2 regions of the Rhizobium favelukesii genome follow, and region 2 is predicted to be linked to the other one. Evidence: riboswitches for the same ligand, from Rfam matches in the RefSeq annotation. Region 2 holds a riboswitch; the other holds the start of a gene.

Region 1 (7,642 bases), on a different contig from region 2:
GGGGCGCCCGAGAAAAGTCTCACTCTTTCGCACCGTGACGGTCAAGTCGGGCCGAACAAGGGCTATCGTTGATGAACCATGTTACATTCCAACTAAGGCGATGGTGATTTCTCACACTCACACGAGAGATTGTTGCGGTAGTTGCGCCCTTTCCAGCCCTCTAGAATTCCCGGGCTTCCGTTTAGTATTTGCGTATATACGGCTCGACCCGTCATTCGCTATCATCGTATCATAATCGTCGTCGGCTATCCGACAGGTAGGTACAAAGCCCCTGATGGGCAAGCAGCGGCTCTTGCACCTCCGGTCCATTGCCGCTCCACAGCCATTCTCCCTCATCGGGCCTGCCGCTTCGTAACGTATCAGGCCGACCGGCCTTCCCCATCCTACCCTTGGAAGTCTTGCCGCTGTTTGCCGTCCAGGCCGGTCTCACCTTGCCAGGTCACCAGCTATATTCGGTTGGTATTTGGGCGTGCGCACAGGGCACCTTGAAGACGTTGCCGGCCGCCGCTTGTCGATGGTTTGGATTATCGCTCCGCCCGAGCGTCGTGACAGAAGGCGTTGTTCGTCGGCCGCGTCCCCGCTGCTTGGCAATCGGGCTGCCGTGCTGGGTCAATTTGTGCGGACAATATTGAATCACTTGCTAAAATGTCTTCACAAGCTGGTATTCATTCGCTTCCCAGGCTCGGAGTTCGCCGGCTTCGCAAGTGTAGTTCTCGTCCGTTTCGACTAGTCCGACGCCGATGCCGTCAATGTTCGGATCGTCGAATGTCACGTAGATCTTTGACTTGCGGATTTTTCGCTCCTGAAAGTCCTTCAGTATGTAAGCGAGGCATTGAACGTTCTGCCTCGTGTTGCCGCGTTGAATGTGGCTCTCAATTTTGCGATCAACTTTCGAGAGCTGAAGCGTGTCCGCCCGAGCTGCTACTGATACAAGCATGGCCGGCAAGGCTAGCATGAAGATCCTTATCAAACGCAATTTCATCATCTCAGAGTCCCTCGTCTGCTAGCAATAAGTGGCAATGTGGATGCCTGCTTTGATGGCCGCATTCCGGGCCTTTCGAGCCGACTGCGTAGGTTCTAATCTCGACACGCGAGCATACCGGCTTGGCGGCTGCTCAACGGTGGGACCGGTGTCAGGTATGTCAGACCCTGCTTGTTCTGTCGCATGGTAGCCCTCTTCGACGCATTTTCATCAACGATGATCGCACTTTTGGAAGTTTGATCTGAACGTTGGTCGCCAACCAAAACTGTCCGATCGCCTCGTCTCGTAGTCTGAACTCGGCGCATTTGACATCAAGAGATTATTATCTGATCCTTGGCTTGATCAAGCCAAAGCAGACAGAACGCACGCTCGAATACTGGTCGCAGGTGAGCGGCCATTAGGATTGAGCCGCCAGCGCCGAAACCGGAGGATCGAATGAGCGATCATGTATACAAAAAGGTGGAACTTATCGGCAGTTCAAAAGTATCGGTCACAGAGGCTATTGAGACCGCAATCGCGCGAGCCTCGAAGACGATGCGAAATCTCGATTGGTTCGAAGTCGATCAAATTCGAGGTCACATCAAGGATGGCGCGGTAGAACACTACCAAGTGGTAATGAAGGTCGGATTTCGAATTGACGACTGATGTATCTAGGATCGTGTCAGGCGATGTCATGACGGCCCGTGTCGTTCTCGAGGCAACTGTGGAGACACCACGCTCTTTCGAGCAATCTCCAAATTGTCCTTTGAGGCGGGTCCGGACTGGCACCGACAAAGCAAAGCGCGCGTTTGAAGCCATGATCACGATGAGGAAAATCGACGTCGCCGCGATCGAGGCGGTGCGGAGGTGATGAAAGGTCACCAAAGCCTTACCGTAGTACTTATGCGTACCCAAAAATCAAGGTGCTGTCCCTCTCATAAAAACCATGATGCACAGCCGAAGCTGTTCCATCTTCTGCTCCGGGCTGCTCTATCCATCGGGCGGTTCCATGCCTCCGAAGATCATGTCCATTAACAGGCGCGCACCACTCAGCGGGTCGTCGAGGCGCAGCAAGCCTTTCTCGACCTGCCCGCTTAGCCATTCGGCCAGGTCTTGCCTGGAGCGAAGAACCTCGTTTGTACCCAGCGCTTCCGCCAGTTCGGGAACACCAGACGAGTCCCTGACAATCGTCCGGACAAGGATTGCCTGATCGTCGCCGCCCCGGTCAATGCGGAATATCCTCGCGATCATCTCCTCGATCGGCGCCCAAAGTGGTCGGGCGCCGGATGCATTGACCTGCACGACTACGCGCAGGCTACAAATCACGACATTCGAAACAACGTCAACCATTTGCCACTAAAAGCGAACGCTGGCAGGACTTTCCACGGTTTTGCGGTGTAACCGTTGGGGATCGAAGTTCAACGGCCACAGAAAATAATAGATGATTTCAGGGATTGAAGGCGTCCAGGCGCCTCTGGCGTGACGTTCACCGGTTTTCCGCAATCGAATGGCCTTGGCTCCATCCAATCGGGTGCGCTGGAAAGTTCGAACGTCGATCTCGCCGGCGAATTGACCGAAATGATCGAGGCCAGCGTTCCTACACGGCCAATTCCAAGATGTCCAAACGGGCTCCGACATCATGGACTTGCTCGTCAACCTGAAGAGATAAGGACAGCCCGTAATGTGACAGGCTGGGCGTCACCGGCACACCGGTACTTGCGGCAACGTACTCGACGATCGTCCAGGCCCTTGCGCGTCCTCAGTGGGTCCGAGAATGGGGCGAAATGCCGACCCATGAGTACGGGCGCCGATTCAAGGGAGAGATCGCATCCCAACCGAACGCGATCTCTACGAAAGTTCAAGCCGCTCTCTCGGATAAGGTCATCGCGGTTCTATAGGCTATCAAGTCTTCGATCGTAACGAGATGGAGGCGATGGCGCTCAGCAAACGCCTCGAGTTCCGGTAATCGCGACATCGTACCGTCGTCGTTGGCCACTTCGCAGATTACGCCCGATGGAACCAGACCAGCAAGCTTGGCGAGATCTACCGCAGCTTCGGTATGGCCAGGACGGGAAAGAACCCCATTAGAATGAGCTCGAAGCGGGAAGATATGCCCCGGCCGCGCGAAGTCCTCCGGACGTGAGCCACCAGTGACAAGCGCTTGCACGGTTGCGGCACGGTCGGCAGCAGATATCCCGGTCGTCGTTTCCGGAATATAGTCCACGGAAACAGTGAAGGCGGTCTTGAGCACTTCGGTATTGCGCGGCACCATTAGAGGGATATCGAGCTCATCGAGCCTTTCGCCTTCCATCGCGACGCAGATGAGGCCACGTGCGTGGTTCATCATAAACGCGATCGCCTGCGGAGTAATTGCCTCTGACGCAATCACGAGATCACCTTCGTTTTCCCGGTCACGGTCATCGACAACGACGACAATTTCACCGCGCGCAATCGCGGCCACCGCATCGTCAATTTTGGAAATCGTCACTTTCTTGCCTTTCAAGGGTTAGCCGTTGTGAGTGGCGTGCATGGCCTGTCAAAGCCACCATTTTCCCTTGGGCGAACAAGCGTCCGGTTCCGCCCATATAGCGGAATCGTCTGCATTGCTCTCTTCCATCCGGACTGTAACCGTCGGCTCCGGCATCTCACCGGATCTGCTGACCCTCCGTTTATCCACGAAGGCGCTCGCGGGCTCCGAGTTGCCTCGATACCGCCGGTGGGGAGTTGCACCCCGCCCTGAGAACACCAGTAACATAGGGGATCGATGCGTTGTTTTGCAAGAGGCTTCCAGCCGCCGAGCAATCGAGAATATGATTCTTCTCGTGAACGCACCGTTCCCCATTGTCGAATAAGCTACGACATGATCAGGCCGCCATCGACATTGATCGTCTGGCCGGTGATGTAGGCAGCATCGTCGCTGGCGAGGAAGGTGACGAGACCGGCGACGTCCTCGCCCGACCCTGCCCGCTTCATCGGAATGCCTTCGACCCATTCCTTCATGAGTTCCCCAGGGCCATAGTTGCCGAGGAGCTTTCCCCAGGCCTGATCGTTGTAGGCCCACATGTCCGTCTCGATGATGCCAGGGCAAAAGGCGTTGACGGTGATATTTTCGGTCGCGACCTCCTTGGCGAGGCTCTGGGTGATCCCGACGACGCCCATCTTCGATGCGGCGTAGTGTGGCGTATAGACGAAGCCCTCGCGCGCTTGGCCGGAGGCGGTGTTGATGATGCGGCCGGCGCGTCCATGCTTACGCATGCGCAGAATTGCTTCTTGTGCGCACAAGAATACGCCCTTCGTGTTGACCGCCATGACTTTGTCCCACTCGCCTTCCGTCATGTCTTCGATGCGCGCGATGGTGATGACGCCGGCGTTTTGGATCGACACGTCGACGGTGCCGAAAGCCTTCTCCGCCGCGTCATAGAGGGCCTTTACGCTAGCCTTGTCGGTGACGTCTCCGACGAATGAGACAGCATTGCCGCCATCGGCCTTGATCTGCTCGGCGACCGCATGGACCGACTCTTCATTAGCGGAGACCACTAGATTGGCCCCTTCCCTTGCGAAGCGCTTGGCGATCCCAGCACCGATGCCGCGGCTGCCTCCGGTGATGACGACGGTCTTGTTTTCGAAGCGTTTCATACTCTCTTCCTTTCGCGGTGCCTGACGATGTCGGGCGGCCGCAAAGCAGCCCAAGTGCGTCACGCCTTCTTTCAAGCGGCTGCAGATATGATCCCGGCGAACTCTGTCGCCTTCAGCGATGCGCCTCCGACCAAGGCTCCATCCACGTTTTCCGCCCCGAAGATGGCGGCGGCATTCGAGGCCTTCACAGAGCCACCGTAAGGAATCCTTACGTTGCGCCGATCTTCGCCAAGCTCTTCGAGCCTCTGCCTTATCGAAGAATGGATCTCCTCGATCTGCTCTATGGTCGGAACCAGACCGGTTCCAATCGCCCAGACCGGTTCATATGCAATGACCAGGTTCGAACTGGAAGCACCCGCGGGAACTGACGCGCGTAGCTGTGCGCCAACGACTTCGATCGCCTTTCCGTCACCGCGTTCACTACGGGTCTCGCCGACACAGATGATTGCGGTCAGTCCGGCCGTGCGAGCTGCGGTGACCTTGGTCGCGACCATGGCATCGGTCTCGTGGTGGAATACGCGACGTTCGGAATGACCTAGAATTACGAAGCGTGCGCCTGGATCGACGAGCATCTCCGCCGACACGTCTCCAGTATAGGCGTCCGAAATCTGCCGGTGGCAGTCTTGCGCGCCAATAGCGACGGTCGAATCCTTTGCTCGTTCGGCGGCCTTTTCTAGCAGCGTGAAGGGCGGGCAGACGACGATATCGCACGCCGCCTCGCCCGTGAGCCCCTTCAGCGCCTCGATCTCAGCCAGGGAGGAAGCGAGACCGTACATTTTCCAGTTGCCGGCAACCAACTTTCTCATCACATCACCAGCAGCAAAAGCCGCCGTCGACAAGCAGGTCAACGCCCGTCACAAAGCTTGCCGCATTCGACAGCAGGAACACCGCCGGACCGACAATTTCGTCGACCGTCGCCATGCGCTGCATTGGCGTCTGCTCTTCGAAGAGTCTGGTCTGATCGATCATCTCGGGGCGCGTGTTCATCGGCGTCGCGGTGTATCCGGGCGAGATTGTGTTGACGCGGATGCCGCGGTCGACCCATTCCATCGCCAGGGATTTCGACATGTGAATCACGCCGGCCTTGGAAGCGTTATAATGCGCCTGGCTCAGTCCCCGATTGACGATCACGCCGGACATGGAAGCGATGTTGACGATGGACCCGCCTCCGTTCTTCAACATGGCGCGAGCCTCGGCCTGGCAAGAGAGGAAGACCCCTTTCAGGTTGATGTCCATCAACGTCTGATATTGTTCCTCCTCCATCTCCTCGGCGGGGTTGGCGTTGGCGATACCTGCGGCGTTGACTGCAAGTGTCAGTGCACCGAGTTCCGCCTCAATGCGAGCCACCGCATCCCCAAGGGAAGACTTGCTCGTGACGTCAGCTGCGATCTGGATAGAACGACGGCCAGTGGCCTGAATGTGATGAGCGGTATTGGCCAGCCCGTCGTCGGTTCGACGGTCGAGCAGCGCGACGTCGGCGCCGCACTGTGCGAGGCCGATGGCAATGCGCTGCCCAATCCCGCTGCCGGCGCCGGTGACGACGGCGACCTGGCCGCTGAGGTCGAAAAGCTTCGGGGCGTTCAGAGTGATGTCGGACACCGCTCTTCCTTTCTCTGTCTGTTAGATTGTAGCTAGCTCCATGACCGAGACGTCATTTGCCTCGTCACGATTGAGAATGCCTGCTTGCTTTCCCTGGGCAAGCACGAGAATGCGATTGGACACGCCGAGAACTTCCTCGAGGTCGGAGCTCACGACGATGACCGCGACGCCCCGTTTCGCAAGATTGACGATGATGTCATAGATGCCCGCCCGGGCGCCGACGTCGATGCCTCTCGTGGGTTCGTCGAGCACAACGACCTTGGGATCGCGCATAAGCCATTTCGCGATCACGACCTTCTGCTGGTTGCCGCCGGACAGGTCCGAGGCATACTGCTCGGCGCGACCTTTTACGCCGAACTTGGCGACAGCTATTTCCGCGAACGAACGCTTGACGCGCGGCGTGATCCAACGCCCGCCAAGCTTGTCGAGGTTGGCGTAGATGATGTTCTCGCCGATCCGGTGACCGACGACCAGGCCCTGGTCCTTTCGGTCTTCCGGAACCATTACGATCCCTTTGGCGATCGCGTCCGTAGGATCACGCAGCCTAAGTTCTTCGCCTTCCAGCCTGATCGAGCCTGCGCTGATCGGATCCGCTCCCGAAATGGCGCGGACAAGTTCCGTGCGGCCGGCGCCGACCAGTCCGGCGATTCCAAGGATTTCTCCTCCCTTGACGTCGAAGGTAACGTCGCGGAACGAATTGGCCGGAGAACTCAGCCCGGACACCTGAAGTATTGGCCGATCGGTCGGCACCGGCAGCGTCGGGAACAAGCGGTCAAGCGAGCGTCCGACCATGCTCTCGACGATGGTTCGCACGGGTGTCGCGCTGTCGGCGAATTCCTGCACGCGCTCCCCGTCACGAAGTACGACGATCCGGTCGGTGATCTTTTTGATCTCCTCCATGCGGTGGGAGATATAGATGATGCCGACGCCCTCCGACCGAAGCTTCCTAACCTGTTCGAAGAGGGCTTCCGTCTCCGCGCCGCCAAGAGCCGCCGTCGGCTCGTCGAGGATCAGGAGCTTCGCATTGAGAGCCAACGCCTTCGCGATCTCGATGAGCTGTTGATTTGCGGTCGAAAGCCCTGCGACTTTCCGCGTTGCCGGTATGTGAAGGTTCAGGCGAGCGAGCTGCTCCTGGGCGCGACGAACCATCTGGGCACGGTCGACGACGCCGTTCTTCATGGGCCAACGTCCGATGAAGACGTTCTCCGCGATGGAGAGCTGCGGCAGAAGCTGCAGCTCCTGATGGATCAGGACGACGCCCTTGTCGATCGCCTCTCTTGGGGTGGCGGGGGCATAGGGCTGCCCCAGCCATGTCATCGACCCTTCGGACGGCGTGCGTGACCCGGCGATGATGCCGGAAAGCGTTGACTTGCCTGCTCCGTTCTCACCGAGAAGTGCAACCACTTCGCCCGGATAGACGTCCAAGCTGACATTCTTCAGAACCTG
Region 2 (7,642 bases):
ATGAAGGCGATCCAGAAGGAACTCGGCGACGGCGAGGAAGGCCGCGACGAGATGGCCGAACTGGAAGAGCGCATCACGAAGACGAAGCTGTCCAAGGAAGCCCGCGAAAAGGCCGATGCCGAGCTGAAAAAGCTGCGGCAGATGAGCCCGATGTCTGCTGAAGCGACCGTGGTCCGCAACTACCTCGACTGGCTGCTGGGTATTCCGTGGGGCAAGAAGTCGAAGATCAAGTCAGACCTCAACAACGCCGAGAAGATTCTCGAAGCCGATCACTTCGGTCTCGACAAGGTCAAGGAGCGCATCGTCGAGTACCTGGCTGTTCAGGCTCGCGCGACCAAGATCAAGGGTCCGATCCTGTGCCTCGTCGGCCCTCCGGGCGTCGGCAAGACCTCGCTTGCCCAGTCGATCGCCAAGGCGACCGGCCGTGAGTATGTCCGCATGGCGCTTGGCGGCGTTCGTGACGAAGCCGAAATCCGCGGTCACCGCCGCACCTACATCGGTTCGATGCCCGGCAAGGTCATCCAGTCGATGAAGAAGGCAAAGAAGTCCAATCCACTCTTCCTGTTCGATGAAATCGACAAGATGGGCCAGGATTTCCGTGGCGATCCGTCGTCGGCTCTGCTCGAAGTGCTGGATCCGGCTCAGAACTCGACCTTCATGGATCACTACCTGGAAGTCGAATACGACCTGTCGGACGTGATGTTCATCACGACGGCGAACACGCTGAACATTCCTGCACCTTTGATGGACCGCATGGAAGTCATCCGTATCGCCGGCTACACCGAAGACGAAAAGCGCGAGATCGCCAAGCGGCACCTGCTGCCGAAGGCGATCAAGGAACACGCGCTGCAGCCGAACGAATTCTCGGTCAGCGACGATGCGCTGATGGCGATCAGCCAGCAGTATACCCGCGAAGCCGGTGTTCGTAACTTCGAACGCGAATTGATGAAGCTCGCCCGCAAGGCGGTCACCGAGATCATCAAGGGCAAGACGAAGTCCGTTCATGTGACCGCAGAGAACATTGACGACTATCTGGGCGTTCCGCGCTTCCGCCATGGCGAAGCCGAACGCGAAGATCAGGTCGGCGTTGTAACCGGTCTTGCCTGGACGGAAGTCGGTGGCGAACTGCTGACGATCGAAGGCGTGATGATGCCAGGCAAGGGTCGCATGACCGTTACCGGCAACCTGAAGGAAGTCATGAAGGAATCGATTTCCGCAGCGGCATCCTATGTGCGCTCGCGCGCAGTCGATTTCGGCATCCAGCCACCGCTCTTCGACAAGAGCGACATCCACGTGCACGTGCCGGAAGGCGCGACGCCGAAGGATGGCCCGTCGGCCGGTGTCGCCATGGCAACCGCGATCGTCTCGATCATGACCGGTATCCCGGTCGACAGGAACGTCGCGATGACCGGTGAAATCACGCTGCGCGGCCGCGTGCTGCCGATCGGCGGTCTGAAGGAAAAGCTGCTTGCAGCGCTTCGCGGCGGCATCAAGAAGGTGCTGATCCCGGAAGAAAATGCCAAGGATCTGGCGGAGATTCCGGACAACGTGAAGAACAACATGGAGATCATCCCGGTGTCCCGCATGGGCGAGGTGATCAAGCATGCGCTGGTCCGCAGACCAGAGCCGATCGAGTGGGATGGCACGGTGGAAACGCCGGTCATTGCAACGGTCGAAGGGCTCGACGAAACGGGTGCAACCATAGCTCACTGAGCCATGTTTGCCACATTCGCGCCCAATTGCTTAAAAACCCTGAAAAGGCTGGCGTTTTCGCCAGCCTTTTTTTGTGAAATCGACACGCAGACGCTTGCATTTCCTTGATTTGCAGGGTCTTTGGGGTGCGGCGGGCCTGATGAACTCCGTTCTGCGCCTAGCTTATAGATTTGAGTCGTTTCGAACCATTTAGAAAGGGGTGGAAACATGAACAAGAATGAACTCGTGTCCGCAGTTGCCGAAAAGGCAGGACTCTCGAAGACCGACGCTGCTTCCGCAGTTGATGCTGTTTTCGAAGTCGTCCAGGCTGAACTGAAGGGCAAGGGCGACGTTCGTCTCGCTGGTTTCGGTAGCTTCACCGTTTCCCATCGCGCTGCCACGAAGGGCCGCAACCCGTCCACCGGCGCTGAAGTCGATATTCCGGCTCGCAACGTGCCGAAGTTCACGCCCGGCAAGGGCCTGAAGGACGCCGTAAACGGCTGATATGAATTTGCTTGGCGGCCGGACCACCAGACCGGCGGTGTAAGTTTCGAAGGGTTCGGCCACGGCCGAACCCTTTTTGCTTTTCGCGGACTTGTCGGCACACGAAGCACGTCCTATGAAATGGTTGTTCTCAGGGCGGGGTGAAAGTCCCCACCGGCGGTAAGAGCTTCGGCTCAAGCCCGCGAGCGTCTTTCGGCCGATCTGCCGAAAGGGTCAGCAGATCCGGTGCAACTCCGGAGCCGACGGTTACAGTCCGGATGAAAGAGAATGAGCGGAGCGGGCGAGGGCGAAATCTGTCCTTGCCGTGACATCGCGCTCATGCGTCCTGATTTGTGTTGGTTTCGGATGAAAGACATGAATCAGACTTTCCAGATATCTTCTGCCTCGCGTGCAATGGTCGGTGCTGCCTGGATGGTCGCCGCGGGCATTGCCTTCTCGATCCTCAATGTCCTCACACAGTGGCTGACGATGAAGCTCGCCTTTCCCTCGGCCTCGGCAGCCTTCTGGCAGTATGCCATTGCATTGGTCTTCTCGTTGCCCTTTTTCCGGCGCGTCGGCCTCGGGGCGATGCGAACGCGCTATCCCTGGCGCCATGTCGTGCGCGTTGCCTTTGCGGCATTCGGCGTGACGACCTGGGTCGCAGGACTCGCGTCCGTACCGATCTGGCAGGCGATTGCGTTGGTGATGACCTCGCCGTTCTTCATCATCATGGGTGCACGCATCTTCCTTGGTGAATATATCGGTCCCGCGAGGTGGGCAGCGACCGGTACCGGCTTCGTCGGAGCGATGATCATCCTGCAGCCATGGTCCGATAGCTTCAGTTGGGCGGCGTTTTTGCCGATCCTCTCTGCCCTTCTGTGGGGCGCCTCGTCGCTGATCACCAAGAGTCTCACCGGAGTGGAACGGCCCGAAACCATCACCGTCTGGCTGCTGGCACTCCTCACTCCGATCAACGGCGGCTTGGCTGTGGCCGCCGGCCTCAGCATTCCCTCCGGCCTGACGCTTCTCCTTTTTGTCGTGGCAGGTCTGCTGACCGTCATGGCCCAATATTTCCTGACGCTCGCCTACAGCACGGCCGATGCCGCCTACATCCAGCCTTTCGACGATCTGAAGCTTCCCCTGAATGTTTTCGCCGGCTGGCTGGTCTTCGGCTATGCCCCGACCGGTTATCTCTGGTTGGGTGCGCTGCTGATCCTCGGGGCATCGCTCTTCATCATGCGGAACGAAATGAAAAAGGAGCGGGGGGCCGGCTAACGCAGCCGGAATACGGCGCAGGTGTCATTGCGCTGTCATGCCCGACCCGCAAAAACCCTGTGTTTGAATTCATGGGGGATTTCATGACAATATTTTCGCGCAAGACAGCGGTTGTTGCCGTGCTTCTGACGACGGCGGCCTTTCCGGCCGCCGCAGAGCCCGTTTTCAACCGCATCGCAACCTTCCCGGTGGCATCCAACCTGCCGGAGGGAAAAGACAAGCTTTCGGCCACGTCGGCGGAAATCATTACGGCCACTGACGACGGCATGACGCTGATCTACAGCGATAGCCCGCTCGGTGCGATCGGCTTTGTCGATATCTCAGACGCCAAGGCACCAAAGGCCGGTGGGGCGCTTATGATGGACGGCGAGCCGACATCCGTGACATCCGCTGCGGGCAAGGTGCTGGTTGCGGTCAATACGTCGAAGAGCAAGGCAAAGCCCTCGGGGCGCCTGGCGATCGTTGACGTTGCCACCAAGAAGATCGAGAGCACCTGTGATCTTGGCGGTCAGCCGGATTCCATCGCGCTCAACAAGGACAAGACCCTCGGCACGATCGCAATCGAGAACGAGCGTGACGGAGAGGTGAACGACGGCAAGATTCCGCAGCTGCCAGCCGGCGACCTGGTCGTATTCCAGGTCAAGGATGGCACGGTTGATTGCGGCTCGATCAAGCACGTCGCGCTGAGCGGACTTGCCGGGATCGCGGCCGACGATCCGGAACCGGAATTCGTCTCCCTCAACGATCAGAACGAGATCGCCCTGACCCTTCAGGAAAACAACGAAATCGTCATCATTGACGCGGTAACTGCGTCTGTGAAGACGCACTTCTCCGCGGGCAGCGTCGATCTTGCAGGCATCGACACCAAGCGCGATGGCGCGCTGAAGTTTGCCGGTGAGCTCAAGAACGTCGCACGCGAGCCTGACGCTGTGAAGTGGCTCGACAATGATCGTCTGGTCGTCGCCAACGAAGGCGACTATCAAGGCGGTTCGCGCGGTTTCACGATTTTCGACACAACCGGCAAGGTACTCTATGAGTCCGGTGCCTCCTTCGAACGCGCCGTTGCCAATATCGGTCATTATCCGGACAAGCGTTCATCCGCCAAGGGTGTCGAGCCGGAAGGCCTGGAAGTGGCAACGATCGGAGGTCAGAAATATATACTCCTGCTCGCGGAGCGCGCCTCCGTCGTCGGCGTCTACAAGGATACCGGTGCCGTGCCTCAACTCGTCCAGATCCTTCCGTCCGGCGTTTCACCTGAGGGCGCTGTCGCCGTTCCGTCGCGCAATCTTCTCGCCACCGCCAACGAAGTCGATCTCGGCAAGGATAGTGGCCCGCGGTCGCATGTGATGATCTATGAACTTGCCGAGGGTGAGATCGCCTATCCGAAGATCGTTGCCGCCGAAAAGGACGGCAACCCGGTTGGCTTTTCGGCGCTCTCCGGCCTTGCTGCCGTTCCGGAAAAGCCAGGCCAGCTGATTGCGGTCAGCGACAGCGTGCTCGGCATGCAGCCGACGATCTACACGATCGACGTAACCAAGGAGCCAGCCGTGATCACCGAGGCGCTGACCGTGAAGCGCGACGGCCAGCCGGCACAGAAGCTCGACATCGAGGGTGTGGCTGTCGATGAAAAGGGTTGGATCTGGCTGGCGTCGGAAGGCAACAGTGAGAAGCTGGTGCCGCACGCTCTCTATCACGTCAACCCAAAGGGCGAGATCAAGGAAGAGATAGCACTTCCGAAGGAGCTGGCGGCTAACGAAATCCGCTACGGCTTTGAAGGCGTGACGATCGTCGGCTCCGGCGACGACGCGACGCTCTGGATGGCCGTTCAGCGTGAGTGGAAGGATGACGAGAAGGGCTTTGTCAAACTCGTTTCCTACAATGCGAAGAGCAAGGAGTGGGGTGCCGTCCGCTACCCGCTCGACAAGTCCGAAGGGGGGTGGGTCGGTCTTTCCGAAATCTCCGCTCACGGCGACAGCGTCTACATCATCGAACGCGACAATCTCGTCGGTGACGCGGCAAAGCTGAAGAAACTCTACAAGGTGGCGATATCAGATCTGAAGCCCGCCAAGTTGGGCGGCGAGTTGCCGGTGGTCAAGAAGACTGAGGCTCACGACTTCCTTCCGGAGTTAAAGGCCGCCACCAACGGCTATGTTCTCGACAAGCTAGAAGGCTTCGCTTTCGATGCCTCCGGCAAGGCCTACGCGGTCACGGACAATGACGGCGTCGACGATTCCTCGGGTGAAACCCTGTTCTTCCCGGTCAATCTCGTCGGCACGAACTGAGATTGATCTATCAAGGAAACAGAATGGCCGGGTCTTAGCCCGGCCATTTTTTCTTGTGGTCGTCTTACCAGCGCTGGTGGACATAGGGAGCGACCAGCCGCTCGTAGATCTCGCGTGTTGCGTCCATCACTTCATGCGATAGCGGCGCGAGGCCAGCAGCTGCTGCGTTGGCGCGTGCATGTTCGGCGTTGCGTGCGCCGGGGATGACGACGGTTACCGAATCGCTCATCAGGATCCAGCGCAGCGCGAAGGCCGCCATTGTTGCGCCGGCCGGCACGAGCTTGCGCACTTCCTCCACAGCCTGCAGGCCGACCTCGAAGGGAACGCCGGCAAATGTCTCGCCGACGTCGAAGGCCTCGCCGTGGCGATTGAAATTGCGGTGATCGTCGCTCGCAAACTTCGTCTCGCGAGAGATCTTCCCGGACAACAGCCCGCTTGCGAGCGGCACGCGGGCGATGACCGCGATGTTCCTTCGTCGCGCCTCCTGGAAGAACAGGTGATCGGGCCGCTGGCGGAAGAGGTTGTAGATGATCTGGATGCTGACGACGCCAGGATACTCGATCGCCTTCAGCGCTTCCTCGACTTTTGCGACGCTGACGCCGTAGCCTCTGATCTTGCCGGCCTTCTGCAACTCATTCAGGCCTTCGAAGACCTCCGGGCGATAAAGCACCTCGGTCGGCGGGCAATGCAATTGCACGAGGTCGAGGCTGTCGACGCGCAGATTCTTCAGGCTGCGATCGATGAAGCCTTCGAGATTGGCCTTGGTGTAGCCGTCGGCAACATGCGGATTGAGCCGCCGACCTGCCTTGGTCGCAACCATCGGCCGTTCGCCGCCGCGGCTATCGAGAACGTCGGCAATGATCTTTTCCGACCGGCCATCGCCGTAAACGTCGGCGGTATCGATGAAGGTCATGCCGGCGTCGAGCGCCGCATTCAGCGCATCGCGACCGTCGGCTTCGCTGACATCGCCCCAGGCGCCGCCGATCTGCCATGCGCCGAAGCCGATATTCGTGACGGTGTGGGGCAGGTGACCGAAAGAATGCTGTTTCATGGAAATCCTCCGCGTGATGAAATGCCAGGCACTAGCAGTCGCCCAGGCAGGGAGCAAGCGTCTGCAGCCGAGATAGGGCGGCATCTGCCAAGCGTTGCCAATTCTGGCGAAGAGCGACGCAAACGGCGCGGTCGGCGACCGATTTGCCAGATATCGCTGTCGTCGGACACGTCGTATCACTGGCCGGTGACTGAAGGCCTGCTGGTCAACAGGACAGGCTGTACGATCGAGCCATACATCGCTTGGATGATGCGGACGCTTGGCTTACGGTCGGCTCAGACGGGCAGGTCAAGTTCGAAAGGAAAATCTGATGGAGATCAAACCCTGCGGATCACAACCCTCGATGAAGGCGCCGGCAGAGTATTTCACGGGATCCGTCCGCCAGGATCCATTGATGGATGCGCCGAGCCCGGCCCGGATGCGGGTGGTGAGCGTCACCTTCGAGCCAGGTTCCCGAACCGCATGGCACACCCATCCGCTGGGACAGACCCTCTTTGTCACCGCCGGAAAAGGCCTGGCGCAGAGCGAGGGCGGCCCCCTTCGTGAAATTCGCGCCGGCGATACGGTCTGGTTCGCGCCGGGCGAAAAACACTGGCATGGCGCCGCACCCGATACCGCGATGACGCACATCGCGATCCATGAAGCGCTTGACGGCAGCGCCGCCGACTGGATGGAACGCGTTACCGACGAGCAATACACCGGAACGGCCTGAGGTCAGAGACGCTTGAGACAGTAGGAAAAATGCGCGTGCGATTCGACCGTTAGGAACTCGAACTGCCAGCCATAATCCTTGCAGAATTTGGTGACCGCTTCGACGACGCCGTAGACGATCGGCTTCACAGTGTTGCCGGTGCAGAAA

What was found. Region 2 has a riboswitch for FMN ahead of LPU83_RS46420 (DMT family transporter). Riboswitches for the same ligand answer to the same signal wherever they lie in the genome.
Region 1: another riboswitch for FMN. It lies ahead of ribB (3,4-dihydroxy-2-butanone-4-phosphate synthase); the one in region 2 lies ahead of LPU83_RS46420 (DMT family transporter).

Annotation. Positions count from the first base shown of each region.
Region 1 covers NZ_HG916854.1:691,599-699,240, forward strand. The annotation lists gene LPU83_RS63305 (hypothetical protein) at 641-985, opposite strand; gene LPU83_RS63310 (dodecin) at 1,418-1,627, shown strand; partial or broken gene LPU83_RS75950 (VOC family protein) at 1,746-1,832, shown strand; gene LPU83_RS63315 (TetR/AcrR family transcriptional regulator C-terminal domain-containing protein) at 1,952-2,311, opposite strand; partial or broken gene LPU83_RS63320 (flagellar basal body rod C-terminal domain-containing protein) at 2,429-2,630, shown strand; gene ribB (3,4-dihydroxy-2-butanone-4-phosphate synthase) at 2,820-3,449, opposite strand; FMN riboswitch at 3,563-3,709, opposite strand; gene LPU83_RS63330 (glucose 1-dehydrogenase) at 3,815-4,597, opposite strand; gene tpiA (triose-phosphate isomerase) at 4,669-5,403, opposite strand; gene LPU83_RS63340 (SDR family oxidoreductase) at 5,408-6,196, opposite strand; gene LPU83_RS63345 (sugar ABC transporter ATP-binding protein) at 6,218-7,642, opposite strand, start outside.
Region 2 covers NZ_HG916852.1:1,606,974-1,614,615, forward strand. The annotation lists gene lon (endopeptidase La) at 1-1,713, shown strand, start outside; gene hupB (DNA-binding protein HupB) at 1,921-2,196, shown strand; FMN riboswitch at 2,319-2,469, shown strand; gene LPU83_RS46420 (DMT family transporter) at 2,551-3,450, shown strand; gene LPU83_RS46425 (esterase-like activity of phytase family protein) at 3,522-5,732, shown strand; gene LPU83_RS46430 (aldo/keto reductase) at 5,797-6,783, opposite strand; gene LPU83_RS46435 ((R)-mandelonitrile lyase) at 7,094-7,495, shown strand; gene LPU83_RS46440 (class I SAM-dependent methyltransferase) at 7,498-7,642, opposite strand, start outside.